Regions from separate parts of the Cytobacillus sp. FSL H8-0458 genome, predicted to be linked through region 2. Evidence: riboswitches for the same ligand, from Rfam matches in the RefSeq annotation. Region 2 holds a riboswitch; each other region holds the start of a gene.
What was found. A riboswitch is a leader RNA that binds a small molecule or an ion and turns the genes downstream of it on or off. The one in region 2 is predicted to bind glycine.

Region 1 (5,829 bases), 3.3 Mb from region 2:
TTTGACTACTTCCTTAGATTCAGGGTGAACTGCGCTTGAGATTAGTATTTTCTTCCGTCGTGTGCTCCCTGCGCTTAGCATGGCTGCTTCAGCAAGAGCTGTCCCGCCATCATACATGGATGAGTTGGCAACATCCATTCCTGTTAATTCACAGATCATGGTCTGGAATTCGAAAATTGCCTGCAGCTCCCCCTGGGAAATTTCCGGCTGGTAAGGAGTATAGGCAGTATAAAACTCTGAACGGGATAATACATGATCGACAATGACTGGCATGTAATGATCATAAACTCCCGCACCAAGGAAAGATGTATTTGTGCGAAGATCAGCATTTTTCTGAGCCATTTTAGTAAGCTCTTTCAGTAAGGCTGTCTCTGATTTTGCCGGCTTGATTTTATATTCGCCCTTAAATCTTACACTCTCGGGAATATCACTGAATAATTCTTCCACAGATCTGACGCCGATTTTCTCAAGCATTGCTTTCTGGTCAGACTCTGTCATCGGTAAATAGCGATGTTTCATCATTTTCTCCCCCCGGTTAGTTCTTTTCTCTTTTGTAAAAAGGTGTTGCTGCAATCTCAGCCTTCAGCCTTTTGCCTCGGATCTCCACTTCCAATTCAGTTCCAGGCTCAGCATGTTCTTTCTTGATAAGAACAAGGCCAATGTTCTTTTTCAATGTCGGAGATTGAGTGCCTGTTGTCACTTCCCCGATCAGTTCTTCTCCTTTATACACAGGATATCCATGGCGCGGAATACCGCGGTCAATCATTTCAATTCCGGCCAGCTTGCGCGGCACCCCGTTTTCTTTTTGCTTCTTAAGCACTTCTTTTCCGATAAAATCCGCTTCTTTATTTACCTTGACAGCAAAGCCGATACCTGCCTCAAGCGGTGTGATATCAGGTGAGAGCTCCTGACCATAGAGCGCCAGGTTGGCTTCAAAGCGAAGGGTATCCCTTGCGCCAAGTCCGCACGGGCGAACTCCTTCTTCTTTGCCCGCTTCAAGAATTTCATTCCACAATACGGCTGCATCCTTGGCATCACAGTAAACTTCAAATCCATCTTCTCCTGTATATCCAGTTCTGGATACAAGCGCTTTCTTGCCATTCAAATCAACATCCTGCTGGAATTTGAAAAATCCGATATCCGACAGATTAGTGCCAGCAAGCTTTTGGAGCACTTTTTCTGCAAGCGGCCCCTGAATCGCCAGCTGTGCCATATCTTCTGAAAGGTTTTTCAATTCCACATTGCCTTCAGCATGGTCCTGCAGCCAGTTGAAATCCTTTTCGATATTGGAAGCATTTACAACCAGCAAATAGTGGTCATCCTCAATTTTATAGACAAGTAAATCATCAACAGTTCCGCCATTTTCATAGCACATGGCTGTATATTGAGCACCTGAGTTCTTTAATTTGGAAATATCGTTCGTCATCATTTTTTGAAGGTATTTAAGACTGTCCGTCCCCTTCACTTCGATTTCACCCATATGGGATACATCAAAAAGGCCGGCTTTTGTACGGACTGCTTCATGTTCTTCTTTAATGCTTGAAAATTGAACAGGAAGGTCCCAGCCGCCGAAGTCGATGGTTTTTGCTCCGTAATCTTTGTACACCTCAAATAAAGGCGTGCGTTTTAACTTTGACATTTACTCGTCCCCCTTAAATCTTTTGAAATTTGTTTTAGGAACATAAAAAAGGACAGAGTGTCCCCTCAATTATGAGAAGATCTCTGTCCTTGCACCTGAAAGTTTACCGAAACCGGCTTTCCCCTTGGGTGGCTTATTTAAAAGCACTCTCCAGAGCTGCGTCAAACAAGAGTTCTTTTGCCTGAGAGATTCACAGATTTTGCTTGCTCCTTCGGCGCTACAAATGTAGTCTCTCCCCTTGTTGTCATTCGCATTTATAAAATTTTCCAAGATGGTCATACTTATACCAAACAGAAAAAATTTAGCATCCATTACTTCGGTTAACTAAATGTAATGTGTTAACTTTCAAAACTTTCAAAGCTATTAACATCGTACCACCTTAGCAAGGTTTGGGCAATATCTTTATATAGATAAAAGGAGCTGTTTTTATGACAGTGCAAATTGGCTTTGATTCTGCCTGGCAGGATGAATTCTTAAAAAGAATTGATGACGACGGCCCATGGGGAAACTGGGAGCTTTATAAACTGGCTGTTGAGGTTGAGAATCATACAACTATTCCTGACTTTGAAGGCTTGCAGGCTCCAAAGCATCTGCCGAACCTTACTCCTCTTCCCCATCAGCTGGAAGTGGCCAAGCAGGTAGTCGAAAGCATGAACGGCAAAGCGATTCTGGCTGATGAAGTCGGTCTTGGAAAAACGATTGAAGCTGGACTGATATTAAAGGAATATATGATCCGAGGACTCGTAAAAAAAGTTCTTATACTCGTGCCAGCTTCACTCGTTTCACAATGGGCCATGGAACTGAACAGCAAATTTTTCATTCCGGCTGTGGCGCAGCGGAAAAGCTATGTATGGGAACAATGCGACGTTGTGGTATCATCCATCGATACAGCCAAACGCAATCCTCATCGGGACATTATTTACAGCCTTGATTATGACCTGATCATTATAGACGAAGCTCACAAGCTAAAAAATAATAAAACGAAAAACTATGAATTTGTACAAAACCTTAAAAAGAAGTTTTGCCTCCTATTAACAGCAACACCCATTCAGAATCGAATCAGTGAGATTTTCAATCTCGTATCCCTGCTTAAACCCGGACATCTTGGCAATGAATCAGCTTTTTATGAGAATTATAAAAGGGACTCAAGATCTTTGAACGATGATGCACATCTAAAGGAACTCGTAAACAAAGTCATGATCCGCAACCGCAGGGCAGATACCGGGATTGAATGGACCAAAAGACATGTGGAAACCATACCGATTGATTTTTCGCAGGCCGAGCGTGAACTTTATGAAGCAGTAACAGAGCTGCGGAATGAAGAAAATTGGGTCAGTTCCAGCCAGTTTTCAGTGATGACGCTGCAAAGAGAGGCCTGCTCAAGCAGAGAAGCTGTCTATTTTACGCTTCAGAATATGCTGAAAAGACAGGAGCAGCCTTCAATAGCTTTTCAGGAGCAAATACAATACCTTATTAAAAAAGTAGAAGCTGTCCAGCAAAACTCCAAAGCTCAAAAAGCACTGGAATTGATACAGAAAATAAATGACAAGGTCATAATCTTTACTGAATACAGGGCAACGCAAATGTACCTGCAGTGGTTTTTAAAGCAATATGGGATTACTTCGGTTCCGTTCAGGGGAGGATTTAAAAGAGGCAAAAAGGACTGGATGAGGGAGCTTTTCCAAAAGAATGCTCAAGTCCTGATCGCAACAGAAGCGGGAGGAGAAGGAATAAACCTGCAGTTCTGCAATCATATCATTAATTTTGATCTCCCCTGGAATCCAATGCGGCTCGAACAAAGGATTGGGCGCATCCATCGTCTCGGCCAGGAAAAGGATGTCATGATTTATAATTTTGCCACTAAAGAAACAGTCGAAGAACACATCATGAAGCTTTTATATGAGAAAATACATCTCTTCGAAAAAGTCATCGGTGATTTGGACGATATTTTAACAAAGCTTGAATTTGGCAGTATTGACGATCACCTTGTTGATATTTTCGGAAGATCGGCTTCAGAAGGTGAAATGAGAATTAAAATGGAGAACTTGACGAGCATGATTCAATTCGCGGAGGATCTGAAAGAAGGTGAACTGAATGCAGCAACAGGAAATTCATAAATTTCTTGAAAGGTATTTTCACGCAAATGGGTGTGAAATAACTGATAAAGGTCCGGGGTATATGACCGTACAGCTGACGATTGATTTGGATAAAGAATTAATGAATCGTCCCTTTTATTGGCATTATCTCGAAAAAACAGGCGGAATTCCAAACCCGATGCAGCTGACGCTTGTTACAAACCAACAGCTGGCCCCCCCGCATATTAAGGGGGAAGTCATTCATTTCGGCTCCCCGAGGCTTCATCAGATCTTTGATTCAGCCAGGAACCTGGCAGGCTATATCCGTTTATATGAAAATCATCGGCAGGCACCTGGAAAGCAGGTCCCGTTAAGACCATGGCTGGGTATGAACATTCGCGTATCTTATCAATGTGACCGAAAAAGGGATGTCTTTAAATCCATCGGCCTCCAATTGATAAATGGCCAGATGGTCGAAGGTTTTCATGACAGATTGCTTGGCATGAGCCTTACGCCCAAAATCCCCGACTACTCGTTCACATTGTCTCCGCTTATTATGCCGGGGAGCGGAGTATACAGGGTAGCAAATTTTATTAAAACTGAAATTGAACAAGAAGATCATATATGGGCTGATGAGGCCCGTAAGCGCTGGCAAAAAGATCTCAGCCTTCTTGAACATTTTTACGAGGAGGCAGAAGAAAAGGGAGAAAGTTATGAAAACGAAAAAACAGCTCTTCAGGAGCAATATGAACCAAAGGTTAATATTTCCATAATAAATGGCGGTCTCTTTTATCTGACAGACAGCGCAGTCTAAAAATGCAAAAAACCGGCAGACTTAGCCGGTTTTTTGTATGAAAGCTATTTATGTTTTTTTCTTCTCATGCCCAAGTAAAACAGATAAGATAACATGCCAAACCACCTGAATAAAAACGGCTCTTTCATGTCCTTTTTTTCAATACGATGCCGTATTCGCTCATCTTTTGGCTGATCAATATATTTTACTACTGTCTGTGTAAGATACTTTACATAATCGTTGAATTTCATGTCCATACCTGCCTTTTTCCGCACAGAATTGCAATAGCAGTTTGCTATTTATCATTTACAAGTATGTCCAACGGGTTTTCACTCTAAACAATCTATAATCTCTTGTATAATTTCTGCTTTATCTTTATTAGTTGTATCAATGATTACATGCGCAGTTTCTTCATAGAGAGGCATCCTTTTTTCATAAAGGTCATGAATCAGCCTTTTTTTATCGCCTTTCAGCAGCGGCCTGGAATGATCCTTCTCAATCCGTTTAAAAATTTCTTCAGGAGACGCATAAAGGAAGAAAACAATTCCTGTTTCGCTAAGCCTCTTCCTGTTTTCAGGCATTATCACAATTCCTCCGCCAGTGGTTATAACTCCCGCTCTATCACCGATTTCATTTAATATAAGTGATTCAAGATTTCTGAAGTATCCCTCTCCATTCTGTGCGAAAATATCATTAATATTTTTATTCTCCCGCTTCACTATTTCTTCATCTGTATCGAGTACTTCCTGATTTAAACGGGCTGCCAGCTCTTTTCCTATCGTTGTTTTGCCGGAACCCATGAATCCGATTAAGTAAATAGGCTTCATCTTTATCCCCACTCAGTTTTTTTCAATCCATTTTATCATTTTTTGAAGGTCTGTGTCATAGTAAGCATAACCGGAAATTTCCTTATCAGCGTCAATCTTTGTTCTAAAGGTTATCTGAATTAAGCTTGTTGCTACAGGAGAAATCTCATATGAAACCGATCCTTTTTTAAACGAATAAACTCCTGACTCTTTCGGGTCTGCATTTTCACGCAGCATTTTTTCTGTTTTTTTAAAGGAACTCAGCAGGTAGTATTCCTGCATCATGACGGTTTCCGTCTGATTCACGATCCTTTTCTCAGAAATAAACTGGTCTAATTGAATTGTAAGAAGAAAGAGTGCAGCCAGAATGATTGTCAAAGTAAGAGGATACGCAAATCCACCCTGATTACTGTACATTAATATCCTCCATATCCATAAAGTAATAAAGAAATGCGGAATGCTCCTGATCAAAATGATCCGAAACATTTATTCCAACTCCGCCATTTACAGACGTAA
Region 2 (5,829 bases):
GTTTAACAACTTTTCGGAAGTGTTCATCTGCAGCAAGTTCCCATTTGACTGGTACAGCATGTTTTGGCATCCCGCCTCCATTAAGCGGATCGGGCGCTAACCTTGTCCATAAAACCACACTGTCCGAAAGAGGATCTCCTGATGCGACCCCGAGCGTAAAAGGGTATTTGCTGAACTTAGGAGCAGCATCAACCTTTAGATTGCCCATCCCTAATGATTGCGCCATAGCCAGGGCAAGCGAAAAACCGGCAATTTTCCCTGCACCAGATAAAAAGCTCCGGCGGTCAATGTCCCTCTTCAAGTTCTCTTCATTAAACTTCCTGATTAAATCATCAATCGACCTCTCATTGTTCATTTTCTTCACCTCTTAATTCAATCTGGATTCACAGTTAATTATAAGAGGCATTTTTTAAAGCAATATGAAGATGTGTAAAGGAGAATGACAATACCTCTGCCTATTTTATCAGGACTTTTGTAAGGATTTGGGTTTCTTTCAGCCTATAATCTAGACTTGCAGCCAAAATGCCTTTGTACCCCTGTATCATTTGTCCCAACTTTTTTTACAATATATACATAGAATATTAACGAATCCTGTCAAAATCTTTTAGTTTACTAATCTATAAATAGTGGTTATGATGATAGTTATAATCTTGAAAAGGGGTGAGGGAATGGGGAAACGTCAGGTAATGCCACTTTTACTGCTGTCTGTGTTTTTATCCTTTCTCATTACCCAATATCCTGGTGTCCATTATAATGACATTCCGATGGACCAAAGCAAAGCGGTAACAGTTTCTGACTTTACCGAGAGCTTCCTATTAAAAGATGATCCCAAAAAGCATATCTTCACGTTCGATATCATCTCTTTATCCATTACAATTCTGGCAGTTATCCTTTTTGTATATAGAGCCCTGCACATCGCCCGCAGGAAAAAGATTTTTTATACTCCAATTTTCTACGAGGCGAATTATGTCATTCAAGCTCCTTAATTGTCCAACAAAACAATTAAAGGAGGAAGACATAATGTGGATTAGATTTTTAATGATTGGGTTATTTTCATTAACAGCTTCCAGCCTGTTCTTTTATCAGGGGATGGAAATGTATCATGCTTTCACAGATTTCTTTAGACAAAAATAAGAAGTTGGCGCCCAGGGATTCCCTGGGCGTTTTTAATTCATTAAAAAACCGGCCTGCTTTATCCCCAGGCCGGTGTACTTTCTTACTGTGCTTTTGCATATTTATCGTCTATTTTTTTTTCGATCTTCTCAAGCTCACGGCGATCTCTTAAAAGTTCTTCTCTATTAGCCTTAATCATTTCAGGCATTGATAATTTTTTCTTTTTCATTTCTGCTCACCTTCTTTCATGATGTTGGTAATCTTCTTGATGCAAGATCTTTTTTTTTGACAGTGCCTCTTAAAAAACAATCGTCTTATTGCCATGCACTATGACTTTGTCTTCCACATGCCAGGCGACTGCCTGTGCGAGGACCTGCCTCTCCACATGCCTGCCGGCAATTTTGAGATCCTGTGCAGTGTGCCTGTGGTTAACCCGCTGGACATCCTGCTCAATGATCGGGCCTTCATCCAAATCATTTGTTACATAATGGGCGGTTGCCCCAATCAGCTTGACTCCGCGGTTAAACGCCCGTGCATAAGGATTGGCTCCCACGAAGGCCGGCAGAAAGCTGTGATGGATATTGATGATCCTGTTTGGATATTTGGAAATAAAGCTTGGCGAAAGAATCTGCATATATCTCGCCAGCACAATGAAATCCGCTTTTCCTTCCAGCAGCTCAACCGCCTTTTGCTCGGCTTCCGCTTTATTGTCCGGCGTAATCGGAACATGATGATAGGGTATTCCGAAACCCTCCACCACTTCCCTCATGTCGGGATGATTGCTGATCACCAGGGGAATATCCACTTCAAGCTCCTTCGATTTCCAGCGCCACAGCAGCTCGAGCAGACAGTGATCCATTTTAGAAACAAATATGGCCATCCGCTTGCGCTCGCCTTTGCCGCTCAGCTTCCACTCCATAGAGTATTCCCTGGCCATTTCAGGCAGATCCTCTTTCAGTTTTGGAAAGGACTCATCAAAATGATTCATATCGAATTCAATCCGCATGAAGAAGATGCCTGCCAGCGGATCTGTTGTGTGCTGGTCAAAATGCACAATGTTCGCGTTATGCTCCAGCAGAAAGTTAGAGACTGTGGAGATGATGCCTGGCCTCTCTGGACAGGATATCAGTAATGTCGCCCGGTTTGCGTTAACATTTGTATTCATCTAGATTCCTCCAACTGCCTTGCCATCCATAAAAAAAGGACAGAAAAAAGGCGGCTTGTTTATCCCCCTTCTCTGTCCTTTTACCTGAGAGTTTGACCCCTTTGGTGTCGCAAAGTCCATGCGCGCTCTCCAGAGATGCGTCCGACTGAGGTTCTGTCTACCTGAGAGATTGGCTTCAAGGGTATTTTTGAAGCTTGCTCCTTCGGTGGCTACTGTATGCTCTCTCCCGCAGCCGTCATTCGCTCAATATTTTTGTTATTTTCAGAATAATATATTTTTTAAATTATGTCAATCGAACTAGGTTTCTTTCACAAAATTGCCACAATTTCCGTCTGGCTTTAAAGCTGATTTACTTTGGAAAAAGAAAAGTAAAAAAGCTCGAAGACAAAGTCTCCAAGCCTTTTTCTACACAGAAGCCTTCGGTTTAGGCTCCCTTTTTTGCCATGCAGCCGTGATAAATAACGTAACAATCAATAATGCCAGACCGAGAACAAACGGATAGGTTATCCGTACATCATAAAGTACACCGGCTATCGTTGGCCCCAGAACGTTTCCAATACTCATATAAGCATTGTTCATTCCCATCGCAAATCCCTGTTCATTACCGGCCATTTTTGAGATTAGCGTGGTTAAAACCGGGCGAAGAATGGAAGTTGCAAGGAAAATGATCAGCGAAATAACGAAGAAAAGTGCATAGCTGCCTGCAAACAGTGAGACAAGGAATCCTGACGCTGCAACAGCCAAAAAGATATTCAATACCTTTCCTTCTCCAAATCTCCTAACCACCCGATCGACGACAAACAACTGTACAATAACACTAATGATCCCCGTCGAAGTCACCATAACCGCTATTTCCTGCGGAGTGGCAGCAAATTCATTATCCAGATAAAGCCCCAGAACTGATTCATAAGCCATTAATCCAAAGCTCATCACCAATGTAATGACAAGCGGAATAAAATAAGGCTTCTTAACAGACATTGCCAGCTTCTTGACCATTGGTTCCTCTTCTGGCATCTCTCCTGGTCCGGTCTGCAAGGTGCTGCTTTCTTCGAGGAGCACAATGGAGAATAGAACAGCCACTAGAGATACAAGCGCTGAAATCAGAAATGGCATTTTCAGGCCGAAGTCTGCCAAAAACCCGCCAATTCCAGGTCCAACCACAATTCCGAGTGACATCGCAGCTGATACAAGGCCATTCCCTTTTGCACGCTGCTCCAGGGTAGTAATATCAGCAATGTAAGCAAAAATAGCCGGAATCAGCAAGGCAGCTCCAACGCCTCCAATGACACGTGAAAAGTAAAGCAGCCAAATGGAATCTACTGCATAAAAGACAAGCATGGATAATGTCAAACCAGCTAACCCGTAAATAATCATCTTTCTGCGGCCGTACTGGTCCGCCCATTTCCCCGCAATGGGAGAAAAAATCAGCTGGGCACCCGCAAAAATGGCAATCATCAGGCCTGCTGCCGTTCCTCCCTGATTAATGGATTCCAAATAAGCCGGCAAAATCGGAATAATAATTCCAAAGCTTCCGATTGCAATAAACATATTGATCATCAAAATGATCATCTTTTTCTTTTGATCCCCTGACAAAACGGATACCCCTCCTTCTATATGTGAAAAATTTACATTATTTTTTTCGGCACGCTAAATAGCTTATAATGAGACAGGCTGCTTTGTCAAAGGAAAAAAAGAGAAGCTGCAGCATGTGCTGAAGCCTCTTGTGTTTACCTTTAAAATTTGTCCGGGAATTGCTTCACAACCGCATCAGAAATGGCATCAGCCATCCTGATAATATGTGTTACTCCATCATCAATTGCCACGATTCTTGCTTCCCAATCCTTAACAAGACTTGCTGTCAGATCATCTGTTACTAATTCCAAATGCTTATAAAGCAGTTTTTTCACATCTTCATTTTTCAGATTTGGATTGGCTCCGCTTAGAAATACCGAGATATCATCAGCATTGCGATGCCACTCTTTGTTCAGCTGATTCACTTTGGCGCCTTGCCCGCTCTTTGCTGCCTCCACAATATTACCTGCAATGACAATATGCTCTTTAAGCAGTTCTGTCAGCTTAGCTCCTGCAGCTTCGCCGTAATAAGGCTTGATGGAATTCCCTATCTCCTCCTGATTTTTAAGCAGGCGGGCCAATACCTGCTTCTGATCCTCCGCTCCAGCAGTTGTGGCACTTGTAATATAGTTGCTTGTCCATAATACATGGTCGATCCAAAGTCTGCGGAATTCGTTTTCAAACTTAACCTCTGATTGGGTGAGACACGTTTTTTGTGCAGCTGCACTGCCCGGAGCTGCCAGCATATTCAGCGGCATGAACAGCATTATTCCTATGATCAATAATTTCTTCATATCCTTTTCTCCTTCCTAATTGAAAAAGCCTCCTTCTTATTTTGATTATTCTAAGACTTTTCATTCCAAAAAATAAAGCTCGAGGCTAATGCCCCAAGCTTTTTCAATCAAACGTTTGATTTATTTGCATATAAAGCATATTTACTTTCAGATAAATCATTTTACTATCGTATAGACAGAATTACTTTAAGATAACCCATTTAACTTTCGTATAAAAAGATTTACCTTCGAATAAATGATCACACCGCTGCCACAGCAGCAAAAAACTCATTATAAAGTGCCTGTACCGCACGTACTTCATCTACTGCCTGGACGCCAAACATCATGCTCACTTCAGAGGAGCCCTGATTGATCATTTCCATATTTACTTTCGCTTTAGCGAGGGCTTTGGAGGCACGGGCCATTGTTCCGATGTTCTGGCGCATCCCCTCTCCAACCACCATAATAAGAGAAAGACTGTGCTGGATTTTCACTTCATCTGCTTGAAGTTCATGCTGTATGCGCCTCAGAATTTCTTCCTCCATTCCATCAGTAAATTGGTTTTCCCGCAGGATAATGGAGATGTCATCAATTCCTGATGGTGTATGCTCATAGCTGAGGCCATACTCTTCCAAAATGGTCAGCAGCCTCCTTCCAAAGCCGACTTCCCTGTTCATTAAGTATTTTCCGACATAGATGCTGCAGAATCCCTGGTCACTGGCAATCCCGATCACAGGTCCGTTAGTGTTATCCCGCTCGTTCACAATCGTGGTGCCGGGAGCAGACGGATTATTCGTATTTTTTATCTGCACAGGAATTCCCGCCCGAAATGCCGGTACAAGCGCTTCATCATGCAGGACAGTAAAGCCTGCATAGGAAAGCTCCCGCATTTCCCGGTATGTCAATTCTTTGATTTCTTTAGGGCTTTCTATAATAAAGGGATTTACCGAATAGACAGCGTCCACATCTGTAAAGTTTTCATATAAATCCGCCTTGGCTGCACCAGCCAAAATGGAGCCTGTCACATCCGATCCGCTTCTTGAAAATGTGAACACCTGCCCGTCCCTGCTGTATCCAAAGAAACCCGGAAAAATGATGATCCCGTCCTGCTCCCTTAATGCAAGCAGCTTGTCATATGCTTCAGGAAGCACCTGTGCGTTGCCGGGCTCTGGACTGACAAGCAATCCCGCTTCCTTCGGGCTCACA
Region 3 (5,829 bases), 160 kb from region 2:
CAGTAGCGTTACCCCGCATCCAATCGGTTAAAATGTTCCGCTTTTCTTCAGGCAGAAATTCGCCAATTAAGACTTTCTGAAGGCTTTTTGCAAGTGCTTCAGGTGTACTTGTATCCCGGATATCCCCTGGCTCAGCCTCATTCAAATCTGTCTCGAAGCGCTCAGGCTTTGAGACAGTATCCCCCATTTCTTTCAAAGCTGCTTCGAATCCTTCAGGCCCTCCTAATTCCTCTAACATTAAGTTGCCTGCTGTATTGTCGCTAAACCGGATTGCCGCTTCACAGAGTTCCCTTAAAGTCATTCCAGTCTTTACATGTTTTTCTGTAACAGGAGAATATGTGACCAGGTCATCACTTGTGTATGTAATGACTTCATCCATCTCTTTCAATGATTTTCTATTCAGTAATATAGCAGCTGCTATCGGCTTGAATGTAGATGCATAAGCAAACCTTTCATCAGATTTGTAAGTAATAGTCTTTTTCGTTCCTGTGTCATATGCATACACGCCAAGCCGCGCGTCAAACTCCTTCTCCAGATGTTTGAATTTTTGGTTTGTATTCACAAAAGTTTTTTTGGAGTTTTCCGCTGCACTGGCATCCGATTGATGATTGCCATTTGCACAGCCAGTCAGGGAAAGGAGCAGAACCAAACTGAATAGCCGGACTGCTATTAACATATTATTACTAAAAATAGAATGATATTGTTTCCTCATATTTACTACCTCTTTCCACAAAAAATTTGAACTTATATTTCAGCTTTCCTTTTAAACACCCCCAAACGGACTACAAATGTAATATAATATTACATTTGTAGTCCGTAGTTGTCAACCGCTATGAAACCCTTGATATTATGATGTTTCACAAGCTCCCCTTAATTTGATAAAGTAAAAATTGGATGCTAGAATGGTTGGTATTCATTTTGTCTAAGGGATTAAAACTAGATGTCAAATAATGCGAGGAAGGTCTGCGAATGATAACAAGCTCACAGTTCTTATCTGTTTTTTTGGAATGTCTGCTGGTGTCTTCTTTTACAATCGGAGGCATTCTTCTGTTAAAAAAACTTTTTAAGAAACATTTAACAGCACAAGCTCACTATAATCTTTGGTTTCTATTATTGCTTGCTCTGCCACTGCCTCTTATTCCATTACAATTCATGCCGTTTGCGGATTCATTATCCTTTTGGAATAGCAAGAGCAGCCTTCAATCCCAAACTGCGCCATCTCCAGAGATTCCTTTAAGGCAAAATAATTGGATGGAGGACATAACCGTTTCGGTAGAACGCTATGATTTAACATTATTAAATAATGCTTTATTCTATATTTGGATTTCCGGAGTGGCTATTTTAACTGTATTTACGCTGATCGCAAAGCTTAAGATCAATAAAATAAAGAAACACACAAACAGCCTGAAAAATAACGGGATTTTATCATTATTCGAACACTGCAAACACAAACTGGGGATTTCTGGAGGTATTATTGTTGGAGAGTCATCACTCGTTAAAACCCCAATGACGTTTGGACTTTTTAAGACTTATGTGGTGCTTCCCCTCCATTTTGACCAGTGGCTTTCTGAAAAGGATATAGAATATATCTTTTTACATGAACTTACCCACTATAAAAATAAAGATATAGCAGTAAATTATTTAATGGTGATTCTTCAAATTTTATATTGGTTTAATCCTCTAGTTTGGATTGCTTTTAGGAGAATGAGGCTTGATCGTGAAATCGCCTGTGATGCTGCAGTTTTAAGTTCTCTGGATGAGCAGGCTTATATGGAGTATGGAAACAGCATTATTCATTTTGCCCATAAATCCTCAAGGGCAGTGACAGTCGATTTGGCAAACCATTTAAACGGGTCAAAGAAACAGATCAAAACGAGAATCGAAAAAATTGCCAGTTTTAAGTCGGAATCAAAACTGCTGAGATGGAAAAGTGCGGCTATACTCATTTTTGCGGGGATATTTATTGCATTTCAGGCTCCATTTATCTCTGTACTCGCTCATGAAGACAGCAGCTATAAATTTAAGGATGAAAACATTATATATGAGGATTTAGGTGATTATTTTGAAGGATATGATGGAAGCTTTGTGTTGTATGATAAAGAGGCAGACCGCTATCATATTCATAATAAAAATCAAAGCACATTCAGGATTTCGCCAAATTCCACTTATAAGATTTACAGTGCTCTGCTTGGTTTAGAGTCAGGCACCATAACGGTTGAAAATTCGTCTGCCAAATGGAACGGACTTAAGTATCCTATAGAGTCCTGGAATGCGGATCAGGATTTAACTTCGGCCATGAAAAATTCCGTTACATGGTATTTTCAGATGTTAGACCAGCAGGTGCAGCCCGGTACGATTCAAACTTTTTTAGACCGAATCAGGTATGGGAATCGCGATCTATCTGGTGGAATAGATGAATATTGGCTGGAATCTTCCCTTAAAATTTCTCCAGTGGAACAAGTTCAGCTGCTTAAAAGGTTTTATGCAAATCAATTTGGATTTAAAGAAAAGAATATCCAAACGGTGAAAGATTCCATTAAACTAGAAAGAAAAGAGGGAGCCCTCCTTTCTGGTAAAACAGGTACAGGCACTGTAAATGGAAAAAACATCAATGGATGGTTCATCGGGTATGTGGAATCAGGGCAGGACACATACTTTTTTGCAACAAATATACAGAATGAAGCTAACTCTAATGGAAGTAGGGCAGCTGAAATTACATTATCCATTTTGAAACAAAAAGACATATATTAATTCATTCATTTCATAAAGAAGGAGGGCGGTAATGTGACTGACAGGATTCCCAGCATTTCAGAATCCGAGTGGGAAGTCATGACAGTTCTGTGGCACGGATCACCCAAAACGGCTAATGAAGTCATTCTATCCCTGCAAAAGCGCACAGACTGGAAACCCAAAACAATCCGAACTCTTCTGGACAGGCTTGTCCAGAAGAATGTAGTTGGCGTAAATAAAAATCAGAGAATCTATACCTTTTTCCCGTTATATTCACAGGATGAATGCCAGCGGGCAGAAGCTCAATCCTTTATCAAACGGATCTATGGCGGAACGGTGAAATCCATGCTAGTCCAATTCATCCAGGAAGACTCCCTGTCTGATGAGGAAATTAACGAACTCCGGACGATTTTGGCAAAGAAAAAAAAGAAGGATAGATAACCTGCATGCGTGATCCTTTACAATTGGGGGGATTTTTAGCATTTGCTTCTTTGACGCACCTAAAAGCAGTGACTGCCCCTGCTTCATTTCCGCGTTAATACAATAGCGGCACCAATCCATACAAGCAGAATTATGGAAGCTATGCGCCAGGGGTTTATGTTAAGTTCTCCCTTTTCCAACTTCCACTTAGACACCTTAATTGACTGTCCAAGCGCTCTATACTTTATAATTATAAAAACAACTACTTTCGAATGACCGCTGCAGGAGAGAACGTATCGTACGTCACCGAAGGGGCAAATCTATAGAAAAGATGAATCTCTCAGGTAAGAAGACTGCTGCGGGACGCTTCTCTGGAGAGGGTATCACGCACCCACGGGGCAGGCCTTTTAATATAGTTTAGGTAAACCTCTCAGGTACAAGGACAGAATACTTGATTAGGGGGGATTGTATGGTTTGGGATGTATTGAACGTGATTGGAACCATTGCATTTGCAATGAGCGGGGCAGTGGTTGCACTGGAAGTAAAATACGACATTATGGGCGCCTATGTTTTGGGATTGATTACCGCATTTGGCGGCGGGGCTATCAGAAATCTTCTTACCGGTATTCCGATCATAGAATTATGGCAGCAAACGACTCTTTTTATCGTTGCCCTTATTACCATCAGCATCGTTATCCTATTGCCAGGCAGCATAGTTCAGCTTTTGACGAAATGGAGCATCTTTGATTCAATTGGCTTATCAGCGTTTGCTGTTCAGGGAGCTATATATGCACAATCAATTGATTTACCCTTATTTGCTGTTATGTTTTCAGCTGCCATAACCGGTGCCGGCGGAGGAATGATCCGCGATGTGCTGGCTCAGCGAAAGCCCATTGTTTTACGTGATGAAGTATATCTTTTATGGGCCATCTTTGCCGGGTTTATCATAGGCCTTGATTGGTTATCCAAGTCTTATCATTTCTATATCCTTTTTACTGTTACTTTAATGCTGCGAGGAATTTCGCATCATTACAGCTGGAGATTGCCTATTAAATCGATTCAAAAACAATAAGAAGCAGAATTACTTCAAACATAAAAAGCTCACATCAGCGTGAGCTTTTCGTTTCGTTAAACTTGAAATAATTGCAAACAACATATCCCACTGATTTTGCGGCAACAAGCAACGAACCTTCATCTATATCAAATTTAGGGTGATGATTGAAATAAGGTTCTTCTGTCCCCTTTGGCGTGCACCCAATATAAAAATAACAGCCAGGGACCTTCTCCAAATAATACGAAAAATCGTCCGATGGTGCCATTTTAGGAAATTCTTTTACCTCCATAATGTCTTTATCCCCGGCTGATGCCAGCGTACCTGCAACAAACCTCGTCAATTCAGGATCATTATACAGCGGCGGATAGTCGGGTTCATATGTCAGCTCACAGCTTACACCAAATAACTCCTCAAGACCGTTGACAATGCGGTGAATTTCTCTATTCATCACATCCTTTGTTTCATCATTTGAATAGCGTACATCCCCCTCAATTTCGATATGATCCTTGATCACATTAAAACTCCCTTTACCGTCAAATGAACCAATTGTCACTACACCAGCATGAAATGGATCCACTCTGCGGCTTACAACTGTTTGGATAGCTGTTACAAAATAGGCGCCTGCAACAATAGCATCGTTGGCCTTATGCGGAGAAGAACCGTGTCCGCCGCTTGCTTGCACTCTAAGTTTAAAATAGGCGCGGCCATTAAAGGAATATCCGCTGTGATAGCCAACAGTTCCAGCAGGGGCGATTGGCAAAACATGTATGCCAAAAATGGCATGGACATCATCGAGAAATCCTTCTTCAACGATGCTTTTTGCTCCGCCCGGAGGCTCTTCTTCGGCATGCTGATGGATTATTTTGATGGTGCCATGGATCTTATCTTTTAATTGGATCAAACAGTCAGCCAAAACCATAAGGTATGCTGTATGTGCATCATGGCCGCAAGCATGCATGATACCTTCCTTTTTTGATTTAAACGGAACATCCAGCTCTTCTTTAATAGGAAGCGCATCAAAATCAGCACGAAGTGCCACGGTTTTTCCCGGCTTTCCACCCTCAATAGTGACAACAATGCCATATCCATTCCCTGCATTTGTTATCAGATCAACATCTTTCCCTCTGTAAAAATCAGCGATATAGGCTGCCGTTTTTTCCTCTTTAAATGAAAGCTCAGGATTCTGGTGTAAATAACGGCGTATTCCAATCATCTCTTCTTCTCGTTCTTCCAGCATTTTCATTAATTGATCAATCATGAATATCAGCTCCTATCCTACTTTGACCTCTAAAGAACCCGACTAAACACACAAATTCAGAGACACTATTTATATCATTCCTATACAGCTGACATACTAAAACTGCCGGAACAAGAAGGCTGCCAGGAATTCAGATCGTGCACCAATGTCTTTAACAATCAAATTAAAAGAAGGAGAGCACAGTGCACATCCATCGCTCTCCTTCTCCATTATTCTCTGATTTATTGACATCTAGCTGTTCACAATTTTTTTAGGATATTCTTCACCATCTCCGTCTCCTTCTTCTTTAACCCTTTTCATTCTAAGTGGAGCGTAAAATAATACAGCAATCAGGACCAATCCAAGATAACCTATCAGCGGGTAGAAG

Region 1: another riboswitch for glycine. It lies ahead of gcvT (glycine cleavage system aminomethyltransferase GcvT); the one in region 2 lies ahead of purU (formyltetrahydrofolate deformylase).
Region 3: another riboswitch for glycine. It lies ahead of NYE23_RS17905 (trimeric intracellular cation channel family protein); the one in region 2 lies ahead of purU (formyltetrahydrofolate deformylase).

The regions. Positions count from the first base shown of each region.
Region 1 covers NZ_JBBOBR010000001.1:422,843-428,671, reverse strand. Annotated here, with positions in the region: gene gcvPA (aminomethyl-transferring glycine dehydrogenase subunit GcvPA) at 1-519, opposite strand, end outside; gene gcvT (glycine cleavage system aminomethyltransferase GcvT) at 536-1,639, opposite strand; glycine riboswitch at 1,799-1,887, opposite strand; gene NYE23_RS02085 (DEAD/DEAH box helicase) at 2,068-3,756, shown strand; gene NYE23_RS02080 (YqhG family protein) at 3,734-4,528, shown strand; gene NYE23_RS02075 (YqzE family protein) at 4,573-4,758, opposite strand; gene NYE23_RS02070 (shikimate kinase) at 4,837-5,334, opposite strand; gene comGG (competence type IV pilus minor pilin ComGG) at 5,347-5,730, opposite strand; gene comGF (competence type IV pilus minor pilin ComGF) at 5,720-5,829, opposite strand, start outside.
Region 2 covers NZ_JBBOBR010000001.1:3,766,622-3,772,450, forward strand. Annotated here, with positions in the region: gene NYE23_RS18885 (alkaline phosphatase D family protein) at 1-355, opposite strand, end outside; gene NYE23_RS18890 (hypothetical protein) at 669-986, shown strand; gene NYE23_RS18895 (FbpB family small basic protein) at 1,217-1,342, opposite strand; gene purU (formyltetrahydrofolate deformylase) at 1,412-2,278, opposite strand; glycine riboswitch at 2,417-2,517, opposite strand; gene NYE23_RS18905 (MFS transporter) at 2,684-3,871, opposite strand; gene NYE23_RS18910 (glycosyltransferase) at 4,012-4,644, opposite strand; gene NYE23_RS18915 (aspartate kinase) at 4,884-5,829, opposite strand, start outside.
Region 3 covers NZ_JBBOBR010000001.1:3,607,895-3,613,723, forward strand. Annotated here, with positions in the region: gene bla (class A beta-lactamase) at 1-676, opposite strand, end outside; gene NYE23_RS17895 (BlaR1 family beta-lactam sensor/signal transducer) at 970-2,751, shown strand; gene blaI (penicillinase repressor BlaI) at 2,785-3,171, shown strand; glycine riboswitch at 3,423-3,516, shown strand; gene NYE23_RS17905 (trimeric intracellular cation channel family protein) at 3,620-4,222, shown strand; gene NYE23_RS17910 (amidohydrolase) at 4,257-5,462, opposite strand; gene NYE23_RS17915 (YkvI family membrane protein) at 5,694-5,829, opposite strand, start outside.